3 regions of the Microbacterium sp. F01 genome follow, and region 2 is predicted to be linked to each of the others. Evidence: predicted binding sites of a transcription regulator. Region 2 holds the regulator's gene; each other region holds the start of a gene.
The links. Region 2 encodes HrcA, which represses chaperone genes, less so after heat shock. Its sites were predicted from a motif close to TTNGCACTCGNNNNNNNCGAGTGCNAA; they were not measured.

Region 1 (4,421 bases), 1.2 Mb from region 2:
AGCACGTCGGAGCGTGTGAGGTGGCCCAGCACGACGGCGGGGCGGCTCCGCTCGAGGTGACGCGCGATCGACGAGAGCGCCTGCGAGTGGGGCCAGGGTCGGCTCGTCACGACGAGAGCCGCGTCGGGATCGCTCGCGCGCACTCCCAGGCCCTCGACCTGTGCGGCGGGGAGCAGATGCAGATCGTCGACGAGCAGGATGCTGGACACGGGAACGTCGAACACGTCGGTCTCCGGGCCGAGGACGCTCACCTCGGCATGGCTCTGCGTGAGGAAGCGCTGCGCACCCCGCAGCATCGTGGTCTTGCCTGAGCCGGCGTTCCCCGAGATCAAGACCCGCGGGGGCAGGTCGTGCGTCGTCAGCGCGTCGATGAGGGGACGTGCGTGGCGCGCGCCCGTGAAGGTCGTCGCGTCGAAGAACGCCGCCACAGTCGTTGTGGTTGTAGCCATGTTGAAACCCCGTCGGCCCGCGTCAGACCGGAATGTCCTGGGTCGGGCTCGGCGAGGGTGCCGGCTCGGCGGGCGCGGGATCGGCTGGAGGGGCCGGGTCTGCGGGCGGAGCGGGTTCCTGAGTGGGCTCCTGAGTCGGCTCCGGCTGGGGCTCCTGGGTGGGCTCCGGCTGGGGCTCCTGGGTGGGCTCCGGCTGGGGCTCCTGAGTCGGCTCCGGCTGGGGCTCCTGGGTGGGCTCCGGCGTCGGCTCGTTGCCGGTGGTGTCTGTGCCGCCGGTCCCGCCCGTCTGTCCTCCGGTTCCACCCGAATCTTCGCCGGTGCCGCCGGTTCCTCCCGATTCACCGCCGGTTCCACCGGTGCCGCCCGTGCCGCCGGTGTCCTGCGAACCCGGGTTGGGGGCGGGCGAAGCGCCCTTGGTCGGACGCGGTGCGGGTGCCGGTGCGGCGTCGGCCGTGGTCGTCGTGGTGGTGGTCGTCTTCTTCTGCGGGGTCGCGCCCTTGCGCTGCGGGTTCGCCGCGCGCGGGGCCGCCTGCTCCGTGACAGGCGCGGCGCTCTCGGGAGCGGGCTGCTGCGCCTCCGGCGCCGCCGCCTCGGGGGCGGCCTGCTCGTCGGTGGGTCCGGGCGTCGGCTCGGTCGAGACGGTGAAGAACCCGTTCAGCGCCCCCGTGCCGGCCGTGAGCGTGCTGCCGAAGACGATCGCGGCCGCGACGACGACGGCACCTCCCGCGATCGCGACGATGTGCCGAGCGCTGGGCGCGGATGATGCTGCCGCGACCGGCCCGACCGGAGCTGGGATGCCGCGTTCCACGGAAGATCCCGCGAGCTCGAGTTCGGCGGCTGCCGCCGGCGCGCCGTCGAAGATCGCCAGCTCGGCCGACACGCCCAGCTGCACGTCTGTCGCGCGGATGAGAGCGGTGTGGGCAGCGCCGAGCGCGATCGAAGACTTCGGGTCGGCGTCGATCGCCGTCGGGCGGCCGAACCGCTCGGAGAGACCTTGCGTGACCAGCGGGATCCGCGACGAGCCCCCGATGAGCAGGATGGACTCGAGCTGATCGGGCTCGAGACCCGCGTCCTCGAGGGCATCCTCGAGAGCGTCGATCGTCTTCGCCAGCGACTCGTCGATCATCCCCTCGAATTCCGCGCGGGTCAGCCGCACGCTCGAGCGGCCCCCTGCCAGGAGCACCGGGATCACGGCGTCGGAGTCGAATGACAGCGCCTCTTTGGCGTCGACGCACTCGCGTCGCAGCTGAGAGAGCGCGATGCGGGAGTCGGGGGAGGCGTCCTGGAGCGCTTCGGCGGGGACCTCTGCCGTCCGCAGCACGTGCCGCAGGACAGCGTCGTCGAAGTCCGCACCGCCGAGATTGTCGATACCGACGGGTTCGCCCACGAGGTCGAAGCTGCCCGCCTCTTTTCGCAGGATCACGCAGTCGAAGGTGCCGCCGCCGAGGTCGTACACGGCGAGGATCTGACCGTCCTGGACATTGCGCGACGCGTCGTAGTGGCGTGCTGCGGCCTCAGGCTCGGTGATGAATGCCACCTCGCTCACGCCGATCGCCTCGAGCGCGGAGCGCACCAGGCCGATGCGGTGCGGACCCCACATCGCGGGGTGCGTCAGGATCACGCCTTCCGGGCGTGCGCCCTCGCGCTCCGCGACCGTGTCGATCACGTCGGCGACGGTCCGTGCGTACAGCTGCTCAGCCGGGATCGACTGGCCGCCGACGACGATGGGGATCTCGTCCCCGATGCTCCGCTTGAACTCGCGGATCAATCGCTCGGGCTGCGTGACTCCGCGGCGCTCGGCCGCATCGCCGAAGAGCATCTCGCCGTCCTCGGCGACGAAGACCACTGTCGCCACGCTGTCTGCGCGCCGACCCAGCGGAAAGGATGATGTGACGATGCTGCCGTCAGTGGCGAGTCTGGCTGTTGCTGCACCCACTCGGCTGGTCCCGACATCAACCGAGAGGAAATAGGAATCCACGCTGAAACGCCCCCACCTCGTTTGCAAGCGAGCTCCCCCGATCTCGCATCGACTGTCTTATTGCGTTCCCCACGAAAGAGCAGCCGACACTCGCGATGATACATCCGACTCGAAATCACCCTCAAGGGCTTGGGTCATTTGCGACGCGTCGGTGTCACGGAGCGAAACAGCGGTGCGTGCATGACGACTCATTGGCACTCACGTTGCATGAGTGCCAGCCGGTTGCCTAGACTGACGTAAGCACTCTCAACGTCAGAGTGCTAACGAGTCTTAGTCTCAAGAAAGAAGAGGTAGACCGTGTCGGTTTCCATCAAGCCGCTCGAGGACCGCATCGTCATCAAGCAGGTCGAGGCCGAGCAGACCACGTCCAGCGGTCTGGTCATCCCCGACACCGCCAAGGAGAAGCCCCAGGAGGGCGAGGTCGTGGCGGTGGGCCCGGGTCGTATCGACGACAACGGCAACCGCATCCCGCTCGACGTCGCCGTCGGCGACCGCGTGATCTACAGCAAGTACGGCGGGACCGAGGTCAAGTTCGGCGGCGACGAGTTCCTCGTCCTGTCGGCTCGCGACGTCCTCGCGGTCGTCGTCCGCTGAGTCCAGCGCACCACGCGTAACGAGAGGGTCGGATGCTTCGGCATCCGGCCCTCTCGTCGTTCCCGGTGGCAGGAATCGCGTCATGGACGGCGGAGAACGGATGCTGCGCCCCCGGCGCCGCGGGCCGGGCGCGAGGTGAGCGGGCGTAGGCTGACTCGGTGAGCCACCCGCAGCCCTCCCCGCCGGAACCCACCGCTGTGGACGGGCTCGACGACTCGACCGCGCTGGACCTCGGCGTCACGACCGGCACGCGCCGGATCGTGAGCGACGCGGCCCAGGCCCGCGAGCGCAAGCTCGGCGGGATCTACACGTTCTCGGCGTACCTGCTGTGGGGCTTCCTGCCGTTGTACTTCCTGCTCCTCGCTCCGACCGGGCCGTGGGAGATCGTGGCATGGCGCATCCTGCTGTCGCTCGTCTTCTGCGCGCTGCTGCTCACGGTGACCCGCACGTGGCCGCGGCTGACCGCGATCTTCCGGCAGCCGAGGGTGCTCGGCCTGACCGTGATCGCGGGCCTCTTGATCTATGTCAACTGGCAGGTGTTCATCTACGGCGCCTTGAACGGTCACGTCATCGAGACCAGCCTCGGCTACTTCATCAACCCGATCGCGACCGTGCTCCTCGCCGTGCTCGTGCTGCGGGAGCGCCTGCGCCCGACGCAGTGGGTCGCGATCGGCATCGCGGCCGCTGCCGTGCTCGTGATCGTGGTGGGCTACGGCGCCTTCCCGTGGATCGCGCTCACGCTCGCGGCATCCTTCGGCGTCTACGGCCTCGTGAAGAAGAAGGTCGGCCCGTCGGTCGACGCGGTGAGCGGTCTGACGCTCGAGACCCTGTGGCTCACGCCGATCGCCGTCGCGGTGCTCGTGATCGTCGGCGCGACCGAAGGCCTCTCGATGGGCAGGGAAGGCTGGGAGCACACCGTACTGCTGAGCCTCACCGGCGTCATCACCGCGGTGCCTCTGCTGCTCTTCGCCGCCGGCGCGCGCCGGGTGTCGCTCACCACGATCGGCCTGCTGCAGTTCGTGGCGCCGATCCTGCAGTTCCTCGTCGGCTGGCTCGTGCTCCAGGAGCCGATGCCCCTCGAACGGTGGATCGGCTTCGGCCTCGTGTGGGTCGCACTCACCGTGCTGACAGTCGACTCGCTCATCCACGCGCGCCGCACGCGCGTCGCGGCGTAGCGCTCAGCGCACGAGGCGAGCGATGGCCTGCGTGGCCTCGGTGATCTTGGCGTCGGCCTCCGCGCCGCCCAGGCGCGCAGCATCCACCACGCAATGGCGAAGGTGGTCGTCCAAGAGGCCCACGGCGACGGCCTCGAGGGCGGAGGTCAGCGCACTGATCTGCGTGAGGATGTCGATGCAGTACTTCTCGTCCTCGACCATCTTGTGGATGCCGCGGGCCTGTCC
Region 2 (4,421 bases):
CATCGCTCGCGAGAACATCCGGGCGATGCGCAAGGACGTCCTGGCGAAGTGCTACGGCGGCGATATCTCGCGCAAGCGCAAGCTCCTCGAGAAGCAGAAGGAGGGCAAGAAGCGCATGAAGATGGTCGGTCGCGTCGAGGTCCCCCAGGAGGCGTTCATCGCCGCGCTCTCAGGGGACGTCGAGGGTCCTGCCAAGAAGTGACCCGACTCGCGAAGTAGGCTGGAATCCATGCGTCGAGGAACCTTCCGGGACGACACCGTCGACTATGCCGCTGTCGGGGCGACCCAGGCGCCGGATCTGATGCAGTACCCGCCGGAGCGCAGCATCCCGGCGGAGCAGTCCTGGCGCATCGGCAGCGGCGAGGCCCGCTTCCGTGCCGCGAGCGAGGCTCTCATGTCGTGGACCGCGCAGCGCGGCGCCGGGCTCGATCTCACCGACGTGCGTCCCGCGTCCGGCCCCATGTACTCGGGTGTGAGCTTCGACGCCGAGGGCAACCCGGTTGCGCCGAGTCGGTCCGAGGCCGAGCAGCGGTTCGACGCCGACGGCACCCCGTTCGTCGGCGCCGGCACCACGATCCGCGTCGACGGCCGCGTCAAGGGGCTGCGCGCCGATGCGGAGCTCCGCGTCATCTTCGCGGTGGAGGAGCCTCGCCGCGTGGGCTTCGCGCTGGGCACGGTGAGCGACTCGGTGGTGAGCGGCGAGGAGTCGTTCATGCTCGACTGGTACGACAACGACGAGGTCTGGTTCACCGTCCGCGCGTTCGACGCGCCGCGCGCGGTGCTCTACCGGATGCTTCCCGGGCTGACGAAGCGCCGTAGGCGCGAGCTGTTCACGCGCTACCTGCGCGCGATCTCGCCGCTGTACACGACCCCCGCGTGAGGCGCTGATGGGCTCCGCTCTTCCGCTCGGCGAGCCCGTTCCCTCGGACGGCTCGCTGCCTTCGGGCGCGCGCATCGATCCGGCCACCGAGTTCAGCGTGTATCTGCACGTCCCGTTCTGCCGCGTCCGCTGCGGCTACTGCGACTTCAACACGTACACCTCGTCCGAGCTGCGGGGCGCCCGTCAGGACGAGTACGCCGACACGCTGCTGCGCGAGGTCGCCCTGGCCGCGCCCGTGCTCGAGCGCGCCGGAGGCATCCGTCCCGCCTCGACGGTGTTCTTCGGCGGCGGCACGCCCACGCTCCTCCCGCCGGGCGACCTCGCTCGCATGCTGGCAGGTGTCCGTGACACGTTCGGCATCGCCGACGGCGCCGAGATCACTGTCGAGGCCAACCCCGACACGGTCACCCCCGCCGTCGCGGCCGAGCTCGCAGCATCCGGTGTCACGCGTCTGTCGATCGGCATGCAGTCGGCGGTCTCGCACGTCCTCGCCTCGCTCGACCGCACGCACGATCCCGACAACGTCCGCACTGCGGTCGCGGCGGCGCGCGGTGCAGGACTCGACGTGAGCGTCGACCTGATCTACGGTGCCCCGGGCGAGTCCCTGGACGACTGGCGCACGTCGCTCGAGGCCGCGGTCGCGCTCGAACCCGATCACGTCTCGGCGTACGCGCTCATCATCGAGGACGGCACCAAGCTCGCCCGGCAGATCCGCCGCGGCGAGGTCACCGCGCCCGACGACGATCTGCAGGCCGACATGTACGAACTGGCCGACGACACGCTCGCCGCCGCCGGGTTCGACTGGTACGAGGTGTCGAACTGGGCGCGCGGCGACGGGCACCGCTCGCTGCACAACCTCGCGTACTGGGTCGGGGCGGACTGGTGGGGGTTCGGCCCCGGCGCGCACAGCCATGTCGCCGGCGTGCGATTCTGGAACGTCAAGCACCCCGCGGCCTACGCGCAGCGGCTCGCGGCTGGGGAGTCCCCGGCTGCAGGACGCGAGATCCCGGATGCTGCGGCCCGCACCCTCGAGACCGTGCTGCTGCGCACGCGCATCCGCGAGGGACTGCCCGTGGAGGAGCTCCTCGGCGAGGGCCGTCACGCGGTCGCCGCGCTCATCGCGGACGGTCTCATCGAGGGCCACGCCGCCCTGCGGGGGAGGGTCGTGCTCACCCGCCGCGGCCGCCTCCTCGCCGACGCCGTGGTCCGCGCGCTCACGGACTGACGCCGGCCGCACGTGCGCGCCCGGCCGCGACGGCAACCCTACCTGCGTCGCTCGACGATGCGGACAGGGGCATCGGATAGAATTGGCACTCCAGTCATGCGAGTGCCAGCTGCGGCGTGAGGAGGCGGGATGGTCAGCGAGCGAGGACTGCAGGTACTGCGCGCGATCGTTCAGGACTACGTCGACACGCGCGAGCCGGTCGGCAGCAAGGCGATCGTCGAGCGCCACGCCTTCGGCGTGTCCGCGGCGACGATCCGCAACGACATGGCGCTGCTCGAGGACGAAGAGCTCATCGTGGCGCCGCACACCTCGTCGGGCCGCGTGCCCACCGACAAGGGCTACCGCGTGTTCGTCGACCATCTCGCTGAACTGCGCCCCCTCTCCGCAGCGCAGCGCTCGGCGATCGCAGCCTTCCTCGACGGCTCCGGCGACCTCGATGAAGTGCTCGTGCGAACCGTGCGCGCGCTCACGCAGCTGACCGGCCAGGTCGCGATCGTCCAGTACCCGTCGTTCGCTCGTGCGACCGTCACCCACGTCGAGCTGGTTCAGCTCGGCGGCGGACGCATGCTGGTGATCGTCGTCACCGACACGGGCCGCGTGTCGCAGCGCCTCACGTTCGTCGGCGAGGACTTCGACGACGCAGACCTCGCGCGCATCCGCGCCGGACTCGGCACCCTCCTGGTGGGTCGCCCCGTCCGCGAGGGGCTGCAGCGCATCGCGGACCGGCTCGAGGATCCCGATGCGCAGGCGCCGGCGCACGAGCGCGCGACGGATGAGATCGTCCGCGCCGTCGCGGAGGAGCTCGAGGAGTTCCGCCAGGACAAGCTCGTGATGGCCGGCAGCGCCAATCTCGCCCGCCGCGAGTCCGACTTCCGCGGCAGCATCTACCCGCTCCTCGAGGCGATCGAGGAGCAGGTGACCCTGCTGCGGCTGATGGGCGAGATGGTCGCCGACGAACACGGCCTCTCGGCCAGCATCGGCCGCGAGAACGAGGCGTTCGGCCTGGCCGAGGCATCCGTCGTCGCCAGCGACTACGACGCGACGGGCTCGCTCGCCCGTGTCGGCGTGCTCGGCCCGACGCGCATGGACTACCCCACGAACCTCGCGACGGTCCGCGCCGTCGCGCGCTATCTCACGCGCATGCTCGAGCAGGACGACAGCTCCCGCTGACGCACGCGCGCACACACGATCCCGCGGCATCGCCGCGGCAGGAAGGCGAATGTGGCTGACCACTACGAGGTCCTCGGCGTCTCACGCGACGCCACCACCGACGAGATCAAGAAGGCGTACCGCAAGCTGGCCCGACAGCTGCACCCCGATGTGAACCCGGGGGAGGAGGCGTCCGAGCGCTTCAAGCTCGTGACCCACGCCTACGACGTGCTGAGTGACCCCGAGCAGCGCGCCCGCTACGACATGGGCGGCAGCGACTCGCCGTTCGGGGGCGGCGCCGGCGGCTTCGGCGGGTTCAACGACATCTTCGAGACGTTCTTCGGTGCCGCGGGCGGCTCGCGCGGCGGTCGTCCGCGGTCACGCCGGGAGCGCGGCCAGGACGCGCTCGTGCGCGTCACGCTCGAACTCGGCGACGTCGTGTTCGGCACGCACCGCGACATCGAGGTCGACACCGCCGTGGTGTGCGAGACCTGCCAGGGATCATGCTGCCAGCCGGGCACGAGCCCGGTCACGTGCGACATCTGCCACGGCACGGGCAACGTCCAGCGCCAGGTGCGCAGCCTCCTCGGCAACGTCGTCACGACGCAGCCGTGCAACGTCTGCCAGGGCTACGGCACGACGATCCCGTACCCGTGCGCCACCTGCCAGGGGCAGGGCCGCGTCCGCGCGCGTCGCACCGTGTCGCTCGACATCCCCGCCGGCGTCGAGACCGGGCTGCGCCTGCAGCTCCCCGGCTCGGGCGAGGTCGGCCCGGCGGGCGGGCCCAACGGCGACCTCTACATCGAGGTCACGGTGCAGCCCCACGAGGTGTTCAGCCGCGACGGCGACGACCTGCTCGCGACGCTCGAGGTGTCGATGCCCGACGCGATCCTCGGGACCACGACGACGATCCAGTCGCTCGACGGCCCCGTCGACCTCGAGGTGCGGGCGGGCGTGCAGGCCGGCGACATCCTGACGATCAAGGGCCGCGGCATCACGCCGCTGCGCGGCTCGCAGCGCGGCGACCTCAGGGTCGGCGTGCACGTGGTCACGCCCACGCGCCTCGATCACAAGGAGCGCGCCCTCATCGAGGAGTTCGCCAAGCGCACCAAGGCTCCTTCGCCCAAACTCGCCGAGTTCCACCAGGGCCTCTTCGCCAAGCTCCGC
Region 3 (4,421 bases), 750 kb from region 2:
GTTTACGGCGAAAGACGAGTGCGGCGGGTGCAGTCGACACCCTTGAGCATTGCCGGATCGGTTCCTAGAATCCCGCAACGAAAGGAGTGATCCGACATGGAGGGCCCAGATCTGCTCGCAGCACGACTGCTCCGCGCGATGGTCGCCGACGATGTCGACACCGTCAGTCACCTCGTGGTCGAGATAGAGGACAGCGGCTATGCCGGCCTCGTTGCCACAGGACTCGCGCAGTCCTACATCACCGAAGTGCTGAAGACGGCCAGACGCGAGCCGCTCCTGCGTGCGCTGGAAGCACGGATCCTCGAGCTCGCCGCCGTCGCCGACGAATCGACCGACAATTCGGCTTGATCGCTACGCGCACACAAGCACGCTGGAACACCCGATGCCCGAAGGGTCCTCCCGATAGGGCGGGCACGGCCCTCCATCTCCGCCGTGCACCCGGCATCTGGCACTCAGCTCTTGAGAGTGCGATCCGTGATTCTATCATTGACGTGACGACATTCCGGCGGGAGTGCTCGTGGCCGCACGTCGGGGATCTTCGGCGATCCTCCCTGCGGAGCAGCTGCACGGCGACGTGTGTGCTGCCGACGTGACGGGGCTTCCGCTGGTTGATCCAGGAACGGAGGCGAACAATGTCAACCGACCCGACCACTCGATTCCGGATGCGCAGGGTCACCTCTATCAAGTGGCTGATCGAGGATCTCTCGCTACCAGAGATGCACGAGGCGCGTGTCGTGGCGCACGTCTATGAGGTCGATGATCTCGAGTACGACGTCGTGTGGCTGCGCGACCTCGGGCTCGCGGAGCACTGGATGGCACCGTCGGAAGTCCTCAACGCCGTCATCGACAAGGTCAGTCGCCCACCACGGCCAGCCGCACGGCGCCCTGTGCCCATCCCGCATCTGCCGCCCATTCGAGAGCGCGTCTCCGCCTGAGGCGTCAGGCTGCCCGTCGACGGAGAAGAGCGCGGCGACCACCCCGGGAGCAGGGCGGTCCCAGCGGAGTGCGGCTCTCGGGAAAGCGAGCGACCCGAGCTGCTCGACGCTGTCGTCGTGATGGGCGTGTCGCTCAGCGGCGGCCGCCCCAGGACGCAGAAATCTGGCACTCCACCTTCGTGAGTGCTAATCTACGATTAGTTGAGTCGAGTTGGCTCAACTCTTGATTCTGAGAGGAGAAACTCATGGCAACCTACGACCCGTTCCGCGACCTCGACCGCCTGGCGGCAACACTGATGGACACGCGCCGCGGCCCGCGCCGCATGCCGATGGACCTCTACCGTTCCGGCGACCACTACGTCCTCAGCGCCGACCTGCCCGGGGTGGATCCGGGTTCCGTCGACATCGATGTGGACGGCCAACTGCTGACGATCCGCGCCGAACGGACGCTGTCCAGCGGCGAAGGAGTCAAGTGGATCACCCGCGAGCGTGAAGCCGCCAGCTTCCTTCGTCAGCTCAACCTGGGGCAGGGAGTAGACACCGAGCGCATCACCGCGAGCTACGACAACGGCGTACTGAGCGTCACCATCCCGGTCAGCGAGAAAGCCAGGCCCCGCAAAATCGACGTGGCATCCGAAGGCGGCCGTCCTGTCATCCGGGCACAGGAGCACACCGCCGACGAACCACAACCGCTAGAGCAGTAACGCGACGACCGCGTCACCCCGCCCTCGCGCGGGGTGACGCGGTCGCCGTCCGAGTAGACGCCACCTCGCACCGTCTATCGCGGCCGTAACTGCAACCACAGGATCCTCATGGGGCTGCTCGCGTAGACATCAGACCACGCCAGATCGACTCCACCAGACCCGATCCTCCAGCACGCTCGGCAAGGGTCGGTGACGGGGGATTGTGTGCCCGTCTGCGGGGTGGAATGCTTGCCGCGGCCACAGGCCTCTGTCGCCGGAACCCTTTGAACACCGTGATGCGAGGGTGCGCCATGGACACCGTCCTCCAACGTCTCACACAAGCGCAGAACGACCACGACGCTGAGCGCTTCGCGTCCTTCTTCGCCCTCGACTATCGAAGTGAGCAGCCTGCCCATCCGGGGCGGGAGTTCGTCGGACGCGCACAAGTGTTCTCGAACTGGACCGGCGTGTTCGCTGGCATCCCCGATTTCCACGCCGAGCTGCTCTCCTTCTGTCGGCTCGACGACATGGAGTGGGGGGAACTGGCTTGGAGCGGCCACCATACTGATGGCCAGCCGTATGCAGCGTGCGGTGTGATCGTCGCGATCATCCGTGACGGACTGATTGCGTCGGCGCGACTGTACGTCGAATCGATCGACCCCGATGAGGTCGGCATCGATGCCGTGGTCGAGCGTGTCTTCCGTCCGCCCCACCCCTGATCCGGTCGCGCGGTGCGAAGCGTTGGACCTCACGTTCCAGCCCGCGCGGATCTCTTGCGCACGAACGGATCCCAATCGACCGCCCGAATGGTACTGATTCGATCACCGCACGGACAGGGATCACGCCCGCACGGAGGACCGACGCTTCACCGCCGTGGCGATGTTCGCCACGAACCATCCACCCAGAGACGCTCCGGCCGCCGCTCCGGCGATCTGAAGCACGGGCCGAGCACGTACGGCCAGGTGGCGTTGCGCGTGGCGAGAATAAGCACGAAGACGGCGCAGTGCCGATCGCAAACCCCACCGCGCCCCCACTCCCAGGAGATGACCTCGGCGACGCCGCCTGAAAGACAGCGAACTCGATCAACCGACGTGTGCGGATTACTCGGCAGGATACGTAGTCGCTCACGACGCCACTTTGGAGTCTCCCCTCGCCGGCACCGTGATTGATGCCACCACTTCTAGACGAGGATGCCGTTCGTCTGCGTCCTCGACCACACCGGTGTGCCACGTCATGGTGAACCCGTCAGGTCCGTCCTGCAGAACCGCGATGTTGTTGTCGAACCACGGACCCTTCACGGTCTTCCAGCGAAAGGATGGGTCAGGGACTTTCGCAGAATGCGCGGCGGCGGCGCCCAGCGGGGTCGCTGCGCCGTACGACATCACCACGGAGAACCAACGCAGAAAGCGGGGAAGGGGGTTCCGCATCGGTGAGCAGACGGCCTGCACGATGCGGCTGCCGTTCTGCCGCGCGACCTCGGCCAAGTACGAGAAGTGCACGTCACCGGACAGGAACGTCACCGTCAGCGGCGACGGCCCGCGGGCGCCGTCCGCCAACTCCGTCGCAATGCCGGCGACCGCCTGGAAGCTGTTCTGGAACGCCGCCCAGTGTTCCAGGTCGAAGGCCTGCCGCAGCCGTTCCCCGACCCACGCGGCCGGTCGACCCCAAGCGCCTTGCGCGATCGCCTCATCCCATGCCTCGACATGGTGCAGGCCCAGCGGCAGAAGGAACGGGAGCGAGGTGGCGATCAGAACGTGGCGGAATCCGCCCTGCATCTGGCGGTCGAACCACGTGAGCTCCTCGCCGTTGAGCAGTCCCCGAGCCGAAGGAGTGAGATCTCTCGCGACGCGGGAATCCAGGACGATCAGACGGGTGCCATCGAAGTCTCGGGAATAGCTCCAGCGGTAGCTGTTCGGGTCCTTGTCGCAGCGGTCCGCGAACGCGTCGAGTGCGCCACCGAGGTCGGGAGGAGCGACGTCGTGGCGCCCAGTGACCTGCTGCCACATCTCGTCAGTGGCACGTTCCCGAGGAGACAAGTTGCCGAGGTGCTGGTATATCCAGTACGACGCCAAGCCGGCGACGATGCGCTCGTGCCACCAGGTGGTGGCTTCCATCTTCCGCTTCCAATCGAGCGAGGCGTTCCAGTCATCGCGGATGTCGTGGTCATCGAAGATCATCGCGCTCGGCACGCAGGAGAGCAGCCACCGATTCGCATCGTCCGACCATGCCAGCTGGTACAGGTGGGCGTATTCTTCGAAGTCTTTGAGCTCCTTGCCCGGTTCCTCATGGATGTCGCGGCGGCTGCGGATGAACGCCTGCATCTGCTTCGTGGTGGAGTCGGCGTACACCTGGTCGCCGAGGAAGAGCAGCAGGTCCGGTCGGTCCACGCGGCCGTCGGCGACCGCGAGCGCAAAGGCGCGCAGCGAGTCGACGCCATGAGTTCGGTTGCCTGACCGGTCGTGCGGGACGCTGGTACGGCACGATCCGTAGGCGATCCGCGGCCGTTGCCCGGGCGTACGCGTGGCGATCACGGACGCCGGAAACTCCGAGCCCGGCTCCGGCCAGACCGAGACCCCGTCGATCTCCACCCGGTACGGAGAGACGCTGCCGGGCTCGAGCCGGTCAACTTCAACGAGCGCGTAATGGTGGCCGTGCACCGCGAAGCTGCGAGCCTGCCACGATCGTCCCTCAGCACGGACGGTCACCACGCACTGGGCTCGCGTCTCCACCCAGATGCTGGCCGACGTCTCATCGACGTAGCGCAGCATCGGCCCCAACACCAGCGGGGATCCCATGAACCCGT

Region 1: the regulator HrcA is predicted to act here: its motif matches at 2,619-2,645, upstream of groES (co-chaperone GroES).
Region 3: the regulator HrcA is predicted to act here: its motif matches at 1,099-1,125, upstream of ACVN90_RS05840 (Hsp20/alpha crystallin family protein).

Annotation. Positions count from the first base shown of each region.
Region 1 covers NZ_CM149592.1:846,107-850,527, forward strand. Annotated here, with positions in the region: gene ACVN90_RS03675 (helix-turn-helix transcriptional regulator) at 1-449, opposite strand, end outside; gene ACVN90_RS03680 (Hsp70 family protein) at 472-2,304, opposite strand; gene groES (co-chaperone GroES) at 2,725-3,021, shown strand; gene rarD (EamA family transporter RarD) at 3,282-4,196, shown strand; gene ACVN90_RS03695 (metal-sensitive transcriptional regulator) at 4,200-4,421, opposite strand, start outside.
Region 2 covers NZ_CM149592.1:2,069,898-2,074,318, reverse strand. Annotated here, with positions in the region: gene lepA (translation elongation factor 4) at 1-202, shown strand, start outside; gene ACVN90_RS09465 (DUF1990 family protein) at 230-880, shown strand; gene hemW (radical SAM family heme chaperone HemW) at 888-2,105, shown strand; gene hrcA (heat-inducible transcriptional repressor HrcA) at 2,235-3,275, shown strand; gene dnaJ (molecular chaperone DnaJ) at 3,327-4,421, shown strand, end outside.
Region 3 covers NZ_CM149592.1:1,324,723-1,329,143, reverse strand. Annotated here, with positions in the region: gene ACVN90_RS05850 (hypothetical protein) at 97-348, shown strand; gene ACVN90_RS05845 (hypothetical protein) at 735-935, shown strand; gene ACVN90_RS05840 (Hsp20/alpha crystallin family protein) at 1,181-1,639, shown strand; gene ACVN90_RS05835 (nuclear transport factor 2 family protein) at 1,930-2,337, shown strand; gene ACVN90_RS05830 (alkaline phosphatase D family protein) at 2,743-4,413, opposite strand.